Regions from separate parts of the Comamonas sp. A23 genome, predicted to be linked through region 2. Evidence: riboswitches for the same ligand, from Rfam matches in the RefSeq annotation. Region 2 holds a riboswitch; each other region holds the start of a gene.
What was found. A riboswitch is a leader RNA that binds a small molecule or an ion and turns the genes downstream of it on or off. The one in region 2 is predicted to bind thiamine pyrophosphate.

Region 1 (3,270 bases), on a different contig from region 2:
GCTGGCCGCGATATCGGCCTTGTTTTGGTGGTCGGCCGTCAATACTTCGATGGGCTTGCCCAGCAGCTTGCCGCCAAAGTCGTCCACAGCCATCTGCACGGCCAGAGCACCACCCTTGCCGTCCACATCTGCATAGAGGCCCGACATATCGGTGATGAAGCCGATGCGAATCTTGTCCTGCGCCTGAGCGCCTGCAGCGGTCAGCAGGCATCCCAGTGCCAGCGTCAATGTTCTTGGGGAAAAAACGGTAGCGGAGCAAACAGAGCGAGGCTTCATCAGAGTCATCTCCTGAGGTGGTGAGTACCCGGTCACTGCGACGGGCAGCCAGCATGGTCGCAGTTGGAGCAGGGCGCGCCATCAGGGCAAGCACCGGGGCGGCTGCGACAAGGTATCCACGGCGACTCGGGAAAATGCCGCAAGCTCCTACACTGCACACCAGTGATTTAGGAAAGTAGAAGAGATGGATATTCGTCAAGCATTGCAGCAGCGTCGTTCGGTGCGCGCTTTTCTGCCGCAGGCCGTGGCTGCTGCCACGGTGCGGGACTTGCTGGAGACCGCAGCGCAGGCGCCGTCCGGCGGCAATATGCAGCCCTGGCGTGTGACCGCAGTGGGCGGACAGGCGCTCAAGGATCTGTGCGCCAGGGCCAGGGAGACCGAGGCCGTGCAGCGCCCCGGCCTGTCCTATCCACCCGGTTTGTGGGAGCCCTACCGCAGTCGCCGCTTTGAAAACGGCGAAGATCTGTATCGCTCACTCAATATCGGTCGCGAGGACAAGGCAGCACGTCTGGCCCAGCTGGCCAAGAACGGCCAGATGTTCGGTGCGCCCGTGGGTATTTTCGTGGCCGTGGAGGAGCGCATGGGCTATGCGCAATGGGTGGATCTGGGCATCTATCTGCAGTCCTTCATGCTGCTGGCGGTGGAGAAAGGTCTGGCCACCTGTGCCCAGGGCTTCTGGCGCATGTACAACGACATGCTGATCGAACAGCTGGCATTGCCGGATGGCTACCAGATTGCCTTTGGCATTGCCCTGGGCTACGAGGATGTCAGCGCGCCCATCAACCAGTGGCGCGCAAGCCGTGCTGCCAGCAATGAATGGCTGGCGCTGCAGGGGCTGGATTGAACGGCGGATTAGACGCTTGAGGGTCAGGATAGTTAAACAGCTTCAAGAGTGCGCAAATTGTGGCAAAACCAGCCTATACTGCGTGCAGCTCCGGGGTGTGCGAAAGCGCTGAGATGCCAGTCACTGTGAAAACAGTGCAGGCGAACCCGACGAACTTGATCCGGTTCATACCGGCGGAAGAAGAGCGGGACCCTGACGCAGGGCCGATGGATTGACAGGGCAACTGGCACGAGTGCCAGCCCTGAAAGTCATAGGCACAGCAAACCCCAGGCGCCTCGCGCACTGGGGTTTTGTCTTTTCTGGACAGCCGGTGCGTGAAGAACCAGGCCGAAATTGCAGAATTTCGGCGGCACAGGCCGGATACCCATAGCGGGCCGGGCCAGTGCAGGGCAAGATCAGAGCAGGGCCGCACTCCACGGAGCGTTTGATGCACTTCAACCGCTTTGAGGAGACTGCGATGAACGCCCCTGATTCCATTTTTACGCCTGCTGCAGGTCATGCCCCCGATGCCGCCCGTTTTGCCGAGCTGCTGGCTCAGTCGCGCCAGCCGTTTCCCGCATCGACCAAGAGCTATCTGAGTGGCGCGCTGCATCCGCAGCTGCGTGTGCCGGTGCGCGATATTGCGCTCACCAATGGAGAGCAGGTCAGCGTCTACGACACCTCGGGCCCCTATACCGATCCCGCCGTACAGATCGACGTGCGCCAGGGCTTGCCCAGCGTGCGAGGTGCCTGGATCGAAGCGCGCGGCGACAGCGAATACTACGTGGGTCGCCTGCGTGTGGCGCTGGACGACGGCGGCAAGCGCGGCGAGGAAGATGCGCGCGTGGCCCAGCTGCGCGCCGAGGCGGCCGCGCTGCAGCGCCAGCCGCGCCGTGCCAAATCTGGGCAGAACGTGACCCAGATGCACTATGCCAAGCGCGGCATCATCACGCCCGAAATGGAGTATGTGGCCCTGCGTGAAAACGGTCGCCGTGAATGGATGGCGCAGTACCAGCAGGACGCGGCGCGCGAGCTGCGCCTGGCCGGCAACAGCCTGGGCGCGGCGATCCCGAAGATCATCACACCCGAATTCGTGCGCGACGAAGTGGCGCGCGGCCGCGCCATCATTCCGGCCAATATCAACCACCCTGAAATCGAGCCCATGGCCATCGGCCGCAATTTCAAGGTCAAGATCAACGCCAACATCGGCAATTCGGCCGTGACTTCCAGCATCGAGGAAGAGGTGGAAAAGCTGGTCTGGGCCATTCGCTGGGGCGCGGACAATGTCATGGACCTGTCCACCGGCAAGAACATCCACACCACGCGCGACTGGATTGTGCGCAACTCGCCCGTGCCCATCGGCACCGTGCCCATCTATCAGGCGCTGGAAAAGGTCGGCGGCATTGCCGAGGATCTGACCTGGGAGATCTTTCGCGACACGCTGGTCGAGCAGGCCGAGCAGGGCGTGGACTACTTCACCATCCACGCCGGCGTGCGCCTGGCCTACATCCACCTCACGGCCCAGCGCCGCACCGGCATCGTCTCGCGCGGCGGCTCCATCATGGCCAAGTGGTGCATGGCTCATCACCGCGAGAGCTTCCTCTACGAACATTTCGAGGACATCTGCGACATCATGAAGCAGTATGACGTGAGCTTCTCGCTGGGCGATGGCCTGCGTCCCGGCTGCGCGTCGGATGCCAACGACGATGCCCAGTTTGCCGAGCTGGCCACGCTGGGCGAGCTGACGCAGATCGCCTGGAAGCACGATGTGCAGACCATGATCGAAGGCCCTGGCCATGTGCCCATGCACATGATCCAGCAGAACATGACCGAGCAGCTCAAGCACTGCCACGAGGCGCCGTTCTACACCCTGGGCCCGCTGACCATAGACATCGCCCCCGGCTACGACCATATCGCTTCGGCCATCGGCGCGGCCATGATCGGCTGGTTCGGCACGGCCATGCTGTGCTATGTCACGCCCAAGGAGCATCTGGGTCTGCCCGACCGCGACGACGTCAAGCAGGGCATCATCGCCTACAAGATTGCGGCCCATGCGGCCGATGTCGCCAAGGGCCATCCGGGCGCGCGTTCGCGTGACGATGCGCTCTCCCAGGCGCGCTTCGACTTCCGTTGGCAGGACCAGTTCAATCTGGGACTGGATCCCGATACGG
Region 2 (3,270 bases):
CAGCGCAGGCCGGCATCGAGCTTCCAGCGCGGCGCAAAGGCCCAGGAAGCCTGCAGATAGGGGTCGATGCTGGTGAGGGTATTGCGTTCGTCGCGCACCAGCGCGCCGACTACGCCCAGCTGGTTGCCCACAAAGTTCTTGTAGCCCTGACGGTCTTCCCTGACAGTATTGGCGGCCAGGCCGGCAATCAGGCTCAGGCTGCCGCTGCCTAGCTCGTACTTGCCGCTCCAGCGTGCATCGATGCCACCATAGTCGCGCTTGAGGCCGATCACCCCGCCTCTGTAGCCGGGCTGCGAGTCCTTGGGTGTGGACTGAAACTGCATCATTTCGCGCTGACCGGCATAGGCCATGAGGCGCAGCGCCTGGCCGCCGTCCAGCTGGCGCTCATAGGTCAGGCCGGCCTGGGTCTGCTTCACGCTTTTGCGCGAGTTCATTTTGATCGCATTGGCGTTGACGTCCTTTGGATTGAGGGTCCATTCACTGGGTTTGATGCCGCCGGGGTCCTTGGCATCGATGTTCACATGGTTGGCGACCAGGGTCAGCTGGCTGTATTCGTCTGGCTTGACATCGATGCGGGCGTTGAACAGGTTTTTGTCCGCTGCGCTCTGGGCCCGGTAGCCGTCGGTGAGGAAACGGCTGGCGCTGAGCACATAGCCAATCCCGTTGGTTTCGCCCTTGGCCTTGAGGCCCAGTCGCTTCTGGCCGTCGCTGCCCAGCGCAAAGCTGCTTTCCACCGAGGGCGCACCCTCGCCGCGTTCGGTATAGGCGTTGATCACGCCGCCAGAGGCGTTGCCATAGAGCGCGGAGTAGGGGCCGCGCAGCACTTCCACGCGCTCCAGCGAGGCGATATCGATATTGTTGGTCTGGCCCTGGCCATCGGGCATGGTGGAGGGGATGCCGTCCACATAGATCTGTATGCCGCGCACACCGAAGGTGGAGCGCGCGCCAAAGCCGCGAATCGACAGCTGCAGGTCTTGCGCGTAGTTCTGGCGGTTCTGCAGCTGCAGGCCCGGAGCTGCGCTCAGGGACTCCGAGAGATTGACCTGCAGATTGCGCTCGCGCATGCGCTCGCCGTCGAGCACGGTGACGGAGGCCGGGGTCTGCTCAAGCGCGGACTCCTGCAAGGTGCTGCGCACGGTGACTTCGGACAACTGGGGCAGGTCCGGCTGGGCGGCGGCTTGCTGGGCTGTTGCGGACTGAGCCGTCAGCAGCAGTCCGGCGGCGGCCACAGGCCAGCCTGCCAGATGACAAAGGCGCGAAAAATGCATGTGAATATCTCTGGGGCTTGGGGTGGACGTTCGGTGCCCTGGATGGCTGCAAGCTCTGTTGACAGCGTTCCTTGCCACGGCGTGAAACTCGCTCAGGCAGTGCCGTGCCTGCGTCATTGTCGGTGCCATGGCAAGGTGCGTGTCGGGCAGCTTGCAATTTTGCTCCGATTGTATTTGGGTGGTAATGTTTTAATGATTTCTGCTGCGGATTACCTTCTTCCCCGTGATAGAGCATTACCCCAGGTTACAAGTGACGCGACTTTCATGCGGCGGCTCCGGCCCCTTGCAGCGATGCCGTTGGGGTAAGATGGCGCCGCGCTCCGGGGTGCACGCCAGTGCTGAGATCTACACCCGCGAACTTGACCCGGTTCATACCGGCGGAAGAAGAGCTTGCAAGCTGACCTCAGTGCAGTGCGTTCTCGCATGGTCAGCAAGCCTTCGGAGCAAAATGTCCCCGCTCTCGAAGGAATTTCATGGACAAGGCCGCTTCGCTGGTCGCCGATCTGCTTGCTTTCATCGCAATGGATGACTGCACCGACGACCAGTTCAATCAACTCGCCCTGCGCCTTTTCGCCTACCAGTACGAATGCAATGCGCCGTTTCGCAGCTTTTGCCAGCGACGCGGTGCCACGCTGCGCAATGTCAGGAGCTGGCGCGATGTTCCGGCCGTGCCCATCGATGCCTTCAAGGCCATGGAGCTGCGCAGCGAGCCACCATCGCCCGCCGAGCGCGTATTCATGACCAGCGGCACCACGGGCCGCGCCGCACGTGGACGTCATTTCCATCCGCAGCTCGATGTCTATGACTTGTCCATGAAGCGCTATTTCGCCAGACGTTTCATGCAGGGTCTGGAGCGCATGCCCATGGGCATTCTGTTTCCCGATGAGCAGGCCATGCCCAATTCCTCGCTGGCCCACTATCTGGCCCTGGCCCGCTCCGAATTCGGCTCGGCCGGCAGCCGCTACTATCTGAACTCGGAAGGGCTGGATATGCCGGCCCTGTGCGCTGCGTTGGCAGAGTCAGAGCGTAGCGGCCAGCCCTTTGCCCTGCTGGGCGCGAGCTTCAGCCTGGTCCATGTGATGGATGCCCTGCGTGCGCAGGGCCGCAGCTTCCGCTTGCCTGCAGGCAGCCGCGTGCTGGATACGGGCGGCTACAAGGGGCAGTCGCGCGAGCTGCCGCTCGAGCAGTTCTATGCCGAGCTTTCCCAGTTGCTGGGCGTGCCGCGCAGTCTGTGCATCAATATGTATGGCATGACGGAGCTGAGCACCCAGTTCTATGACGATGGCAATGCGGTGCTGCCTTCGGTCAAGTCCGGTCCGCACTGGATCCGTTCGCGTCTGGTCGAGCCGATCACCGGCAGGGACGTGGCCGCTGGTGAGCGCGGCATTCTGGTGCATTGCGATCTGGCCAACTACAACGCGGTGACCACCATCCTGACCGAGGATGTGGGCCTGTGGGCCGGCCAGCAGGAAAAAGATGGCTTTTTGCTGCTGGGGCGCGCCGAGGGCGCCGCCGCCAAGGGGTGCTCGCTGGCGGTTGAAGAGTTTGTGAAAGCTGCCGGCGCATGAGCGAGCAGCGCAAGCTACAGCGTATCAAGGCTGGCTATCTGCCGGGCCTCGGCGACGACGAAGTGCAGTGGCACACGCTGGACTTCGGGTCTCAGGACGGTCAGTTGCTGGAAGTCAGCGTGCCCGTGCTGACGGCGCCGCAGATGCAGACACTGGCCTGTCGTGTGCGCAAGGCCGCAGCCATCCATCTGCGCCCCATGCCGGTTGCCGAGATCATCGATGCCATCGATCGTGCGATGGCCCGCCTGCTGGACCGTAACGACATCTACCGCCAGCAGGCCGAAGCCTGGCTGCCCGTGGTCAGTGGCTATGACGCCGATATGGTGCGGCTGGGGCTGACAGGATTTTTCAAGACCTTTCGTGCGGCGCAGCTCAAGCGCTTTGTGGCCGAGGATTTTCCCAACCCGGCAGTGCTCGACGGCTTTCAGCCGGCA
Region 3 (3,270 bases), on a different contig from region 2:
GTCGGCGTACTGCGTCTTGGGCACAAACACCGTGTTGACCGCCACGGCAAACGGGGGCTTGGCCTGCATCTGCGCCAGCGCATCGGCCACGGTGGCATGGGCTTGCAGCTCGGTGGCTTGCTGGTTGAGGGTGATCTTCATGGCATGAAACAGAAAATAAAGCGGGTGCTAAGTTAAACCTCTGCACGGCGGCGCTTGCGTGCGCAGGAGGTGCAAGTGCTGTGCGCCAAAGTTCGGGCTCGCGGCTCAGCCGCGATGCACGGCGACATCGAACTCGCGCGCCAGCGGCGAGTCGTTGCGGTCCACCAGCTCCAGCACCACGTCGAGCATGGCGGGCGAGATCATGAAGCCGTGGCGGTAGAGGCCGTTGACTTCCATGACGCGCGGCGTCAGCAGGCGCACGGCGGGCAGATTATCGGGCAGGGTGGGGCGGCACTGGGTGGCGATCTCCACAATCCGGCCTTCGGCAAAGCCCGAGTGCACGGTATAGGCCGCGCTCAGCAGCTCCAGCGTGGAGCGCACGCTGGCCGGCGACATATCGTCGGATTCGATCTCGGTCGCGCCAATCACGAACAGATGGTCTTCCTTGGGCGCGATATAGATGGGGTAGCGTGGATGGATCAGGCGTGTGGGGCGCTGCAGCGTGACTTCGGGCGCATGGATGCGCACCACCTCGCCGCGAATGCCGCGCAGCTGCTTCCATTGGCTGCGGGCACCCAGGCCCCGGCAGTCGAACACGAAGTCGGGCTGGCCGGCCTCGCCGGGACGGAAGTCGCCGACCTCGCGCGGGCTGTCCCAGTGCAGCTGCACGCCCAGGGCGCTGAGCTTGTCGACCAGCGCTGTCAGCAGCTGACGGTTGTCGAGCTGGCCTTCGCCGGGCAGATAGACGGCCTGGTTGAAGCGTCCCTGCAGCGCGGGCTCGCAGTCCTGCAGCGCCGCGCCGGTCTTCTCCTGCATGGCCGGCAGGCTGGGGTTGATGCGCCGGTTTTTCTCCAGCAGACCGAAAAAGCGCGCCGCATCGCCCTGATCCTGGCGGTGCCAGAGAATCAGCGTGCCGTTTTGCTGCAGAAACACATGCTGCTCGAGCTGAGCTATGAGCTCGGGCCAGCGCTTGAGCCCATGCTGGCCCATGCGCACCACGCCGGGCTCGGTAATGGCCGACTCGGCCAGCGGCGCCAGCATGGCAGCCGCCACGCGCGCCGCAGCACCATCGCCTTGCGGGCCATGGGTGTCATAGAGGTCGATGGCGTGACCGCGCTGGGCCAGGGCCAGAGCCAGCAGACGGCCCATGAGGCCGCCGCCGAGAATTGCGATCTTTGAAGAAGCTTGTAGCAATGACATGTGCAAATCGTTTTCCATCCGGACACAGGAACAGGGCCATGTGCAGGACAAAACGCGGCATGCCTTGCGGCTTGTGAAACTCCCCACGCCAGCATGACCTGGATCGGGTGCAGGGGGCACAGGGCACGGATGGTGCTCTGGTGCGCAGCCCGTGGCTGGCGCAGCCCCAGGGTGTTTCTCAGTCCGCACAGGCTGCTTGCCTGCGGGACACCCCTGTTTCGTCCGTTGGACATTACAGCACAACCGCAAACAGCACGCATTGACCATGCGCATGGGCGATAATTTTTGCCATGACAGTGATTGCTTCTTCCTCCATTTCCGGCGCCGCAAAAAAGCGCTACGCACGCGTGCTCTCCATTGCCGGCTCGGACAGCGGCGGTGGTGCCGGCATCCAGGCCGACCTCAAGACCTGTGCGGCACTGGGTTGCTACGGCATGACGGCGATCACGGCCATCACCGTGCAGAACACGCTGGGCGTGACGGGTATTCACGGCATTCCGCTCGATACCGTGCGCGGCCAGATCGATGCCGTTGTGCAGGACATAGGCGTCGATGCCGTCAAGATCGGCATGCTGGCAACCCCCGATGTGGTGAGCGTGGTGGCGGATGCGATCCGTCGCCACGGGATCAGGAACGTGGTGCTGGACCCCGTGATGGTGGCCACCAGCGGCGATCGCCTGATAGTTCCCGAGACAGCACAGGCGCTGGTCCAGGAGCTGTTCCCGCTGGCGACGGTGATTACACCCAATCTGGATGAAGCAGCTTTGCTGCTGGGTCGCAACATCGACGGCATTGCAGCGCTGGATGCGGCCGTGGCCGATCTGCTGGCCATGGGCGCGCCTGCAGTGCTGCTCAAGGGCGGGCATCTGAGCGGCGACTTGGTCATGGATGTGCTGGGCCGGCAAGGCCGGCAGGCCGGCGACTATCTGCGTCTGCAATCGCAGCGCATCGTCACCCATAACGGCCATGGCACGGGCTGCACGCTGTCGTCGGCGATTGCCTCCTTCCTGGCCCAGGGGCTGGCGCTGGAGGCCGCGGTGACCGAGGCGCGCAGCTATATTCTGGGCGCCATCGAGGCGGGCGCCGAGGTCTATACCGGCCAGGGTCACGGCCCCCTCAATCACGGCTATGCGCCGCGCGCGCAGCTGATCGTCGAAGGCTGATTGCCGGCACCCGCAAAAAAGGCCTGCTGCTGCAGGCCTTTGCTTTGGGTGTTCGTGTTGCAGGGCTTACCAGCCCCAGACCAGATTCTTGGCCACCCAGCCGCTCTGGCCGTTGCTGCGCTGGACCTGGGCCCAGCTGCCTTGCTTTTTCAGAGTCTGCAGCACCTCATGCTGCTCCAGCTTGCCCACGCGCTTGTGCTTCTGGCCGGGGCCGGAGCGCAGATTGGCCGTGCGCGCCGTCACCACCATATGCGGGCTCTTGCTGGTCAGCGGGGCGTGGACCCAGCCCAGCGTGGACTCATGGTCCTTGACGCGCAGCCACTGCCCCTTGCGCTGGGTGACTTGCAGCGGATAGCCCTTGCTCAGTTCCCAGAGGGTTGCGGAGCGGGTGTTGGGCTGCTCGCGCACATTCACGGTCGTGCCCTTGATGCTGACAAATTCCTGGGCTTGTGCGAGGGCCGGCAGCAGGCCGGCGGTGAGCGCACCCAGCGCGATCAGGCTTGAAGTGGCGGCGGTGCGGATCCAGCGGTTGCAAGGCACGGGGCAGATTCTCCTTCGAACGATTAAAAACAGGCTGTAACCCTCATCGGACTTGCGTGGCTAGCTATAGTTCCTGTAGAAAGCTGACAGGGGCTGAACACCCGACAGTCATAAAGGAATGCCATGAACCAGCCAGTTCGCGCCCCTGGGAGCGCCTCGTTGACCACCCGATTGACGCTTGCGATGACGGCTCTGGCCGCCGCGACCCTGCTCACGGCCTGCCAGA

Region 1: linked by a shared signal. The riboswitch ahead of thiC (phosphomethylpyrimidine synthase ThiC) and the one ahead of EIC84_RS02790 (long-chain-fatty-acid--CoA ligase) in region 2 are both predicted to bind thiamine pyrophosphate.
Region 3: linked by a shared signal. The riboswitch ahead of EIC84_RS15705 (FAD-dependent oxidoreductase) and the one ahead of EIC84_RS02790 (long-chain-fatty-acid--CoA ligase) in region 2 are both predicted to bind thiamine pyrophosphate.

The regions. Positions count from the first base shown of each region.
Region 1 is NZ_RSDT01000007.1:44,145-47,414, reverse strand. It holds gene EIC84_RS16200 (ABC transporter substrate-binding protein) at 1-276, opposite strand, end outside; gene EIC84_RS16195 (nitroreductase) at 461-1,120, shown strand; TPP riboswitch at 1,202-1,319, shown strand; gene thiC (phosphomethylpyrimidine synthase ThiC) at 1,578-3,270, shown strand, end outside.
Region 2 is NZ_RSDT01000001.1:590,349-593,618, forward strand. It holds gene EIC84_RS02785 (TonB-dependent receptor) at 1-1,268, opposite strand, end outside; TPP riboswitch at 1,580-1,671, shown strand; gene EIC84_RS02790 (long-chain-fatty-acid--CoA ligase) at 1,742-2,836, shown strand; gene EIC84_RS02795 (acyl-CoA reductase) at 2,833-3,270, shown strand, end outside.
Region 3 is NZ_RSDT01000006.1:257,354-260,623, reverse strand. It holds gene thiS (sulfur carrier protein ThiS) at 1-141, opposite strand, end outside; gene EIC84_RS15705 (FAD-dependent oxidoreductase) at 247-1,341, opposite strand; TPP riboswitch at 1,405-1,566, opposite strand; gene thiD (bifunctional hydroxymethylpyrimidine kinase/phosphomethylpyrimidine kinase) at 1,632-2,504, shown strand; gene EIC84_RS15695 (SH3 domain-containing protein) at 2,571-3,044, opposite strand; gene EIC84_RS15690 (ankyrin repeat domain-containing protein) at 3,168-3,270, shown strand, end outside.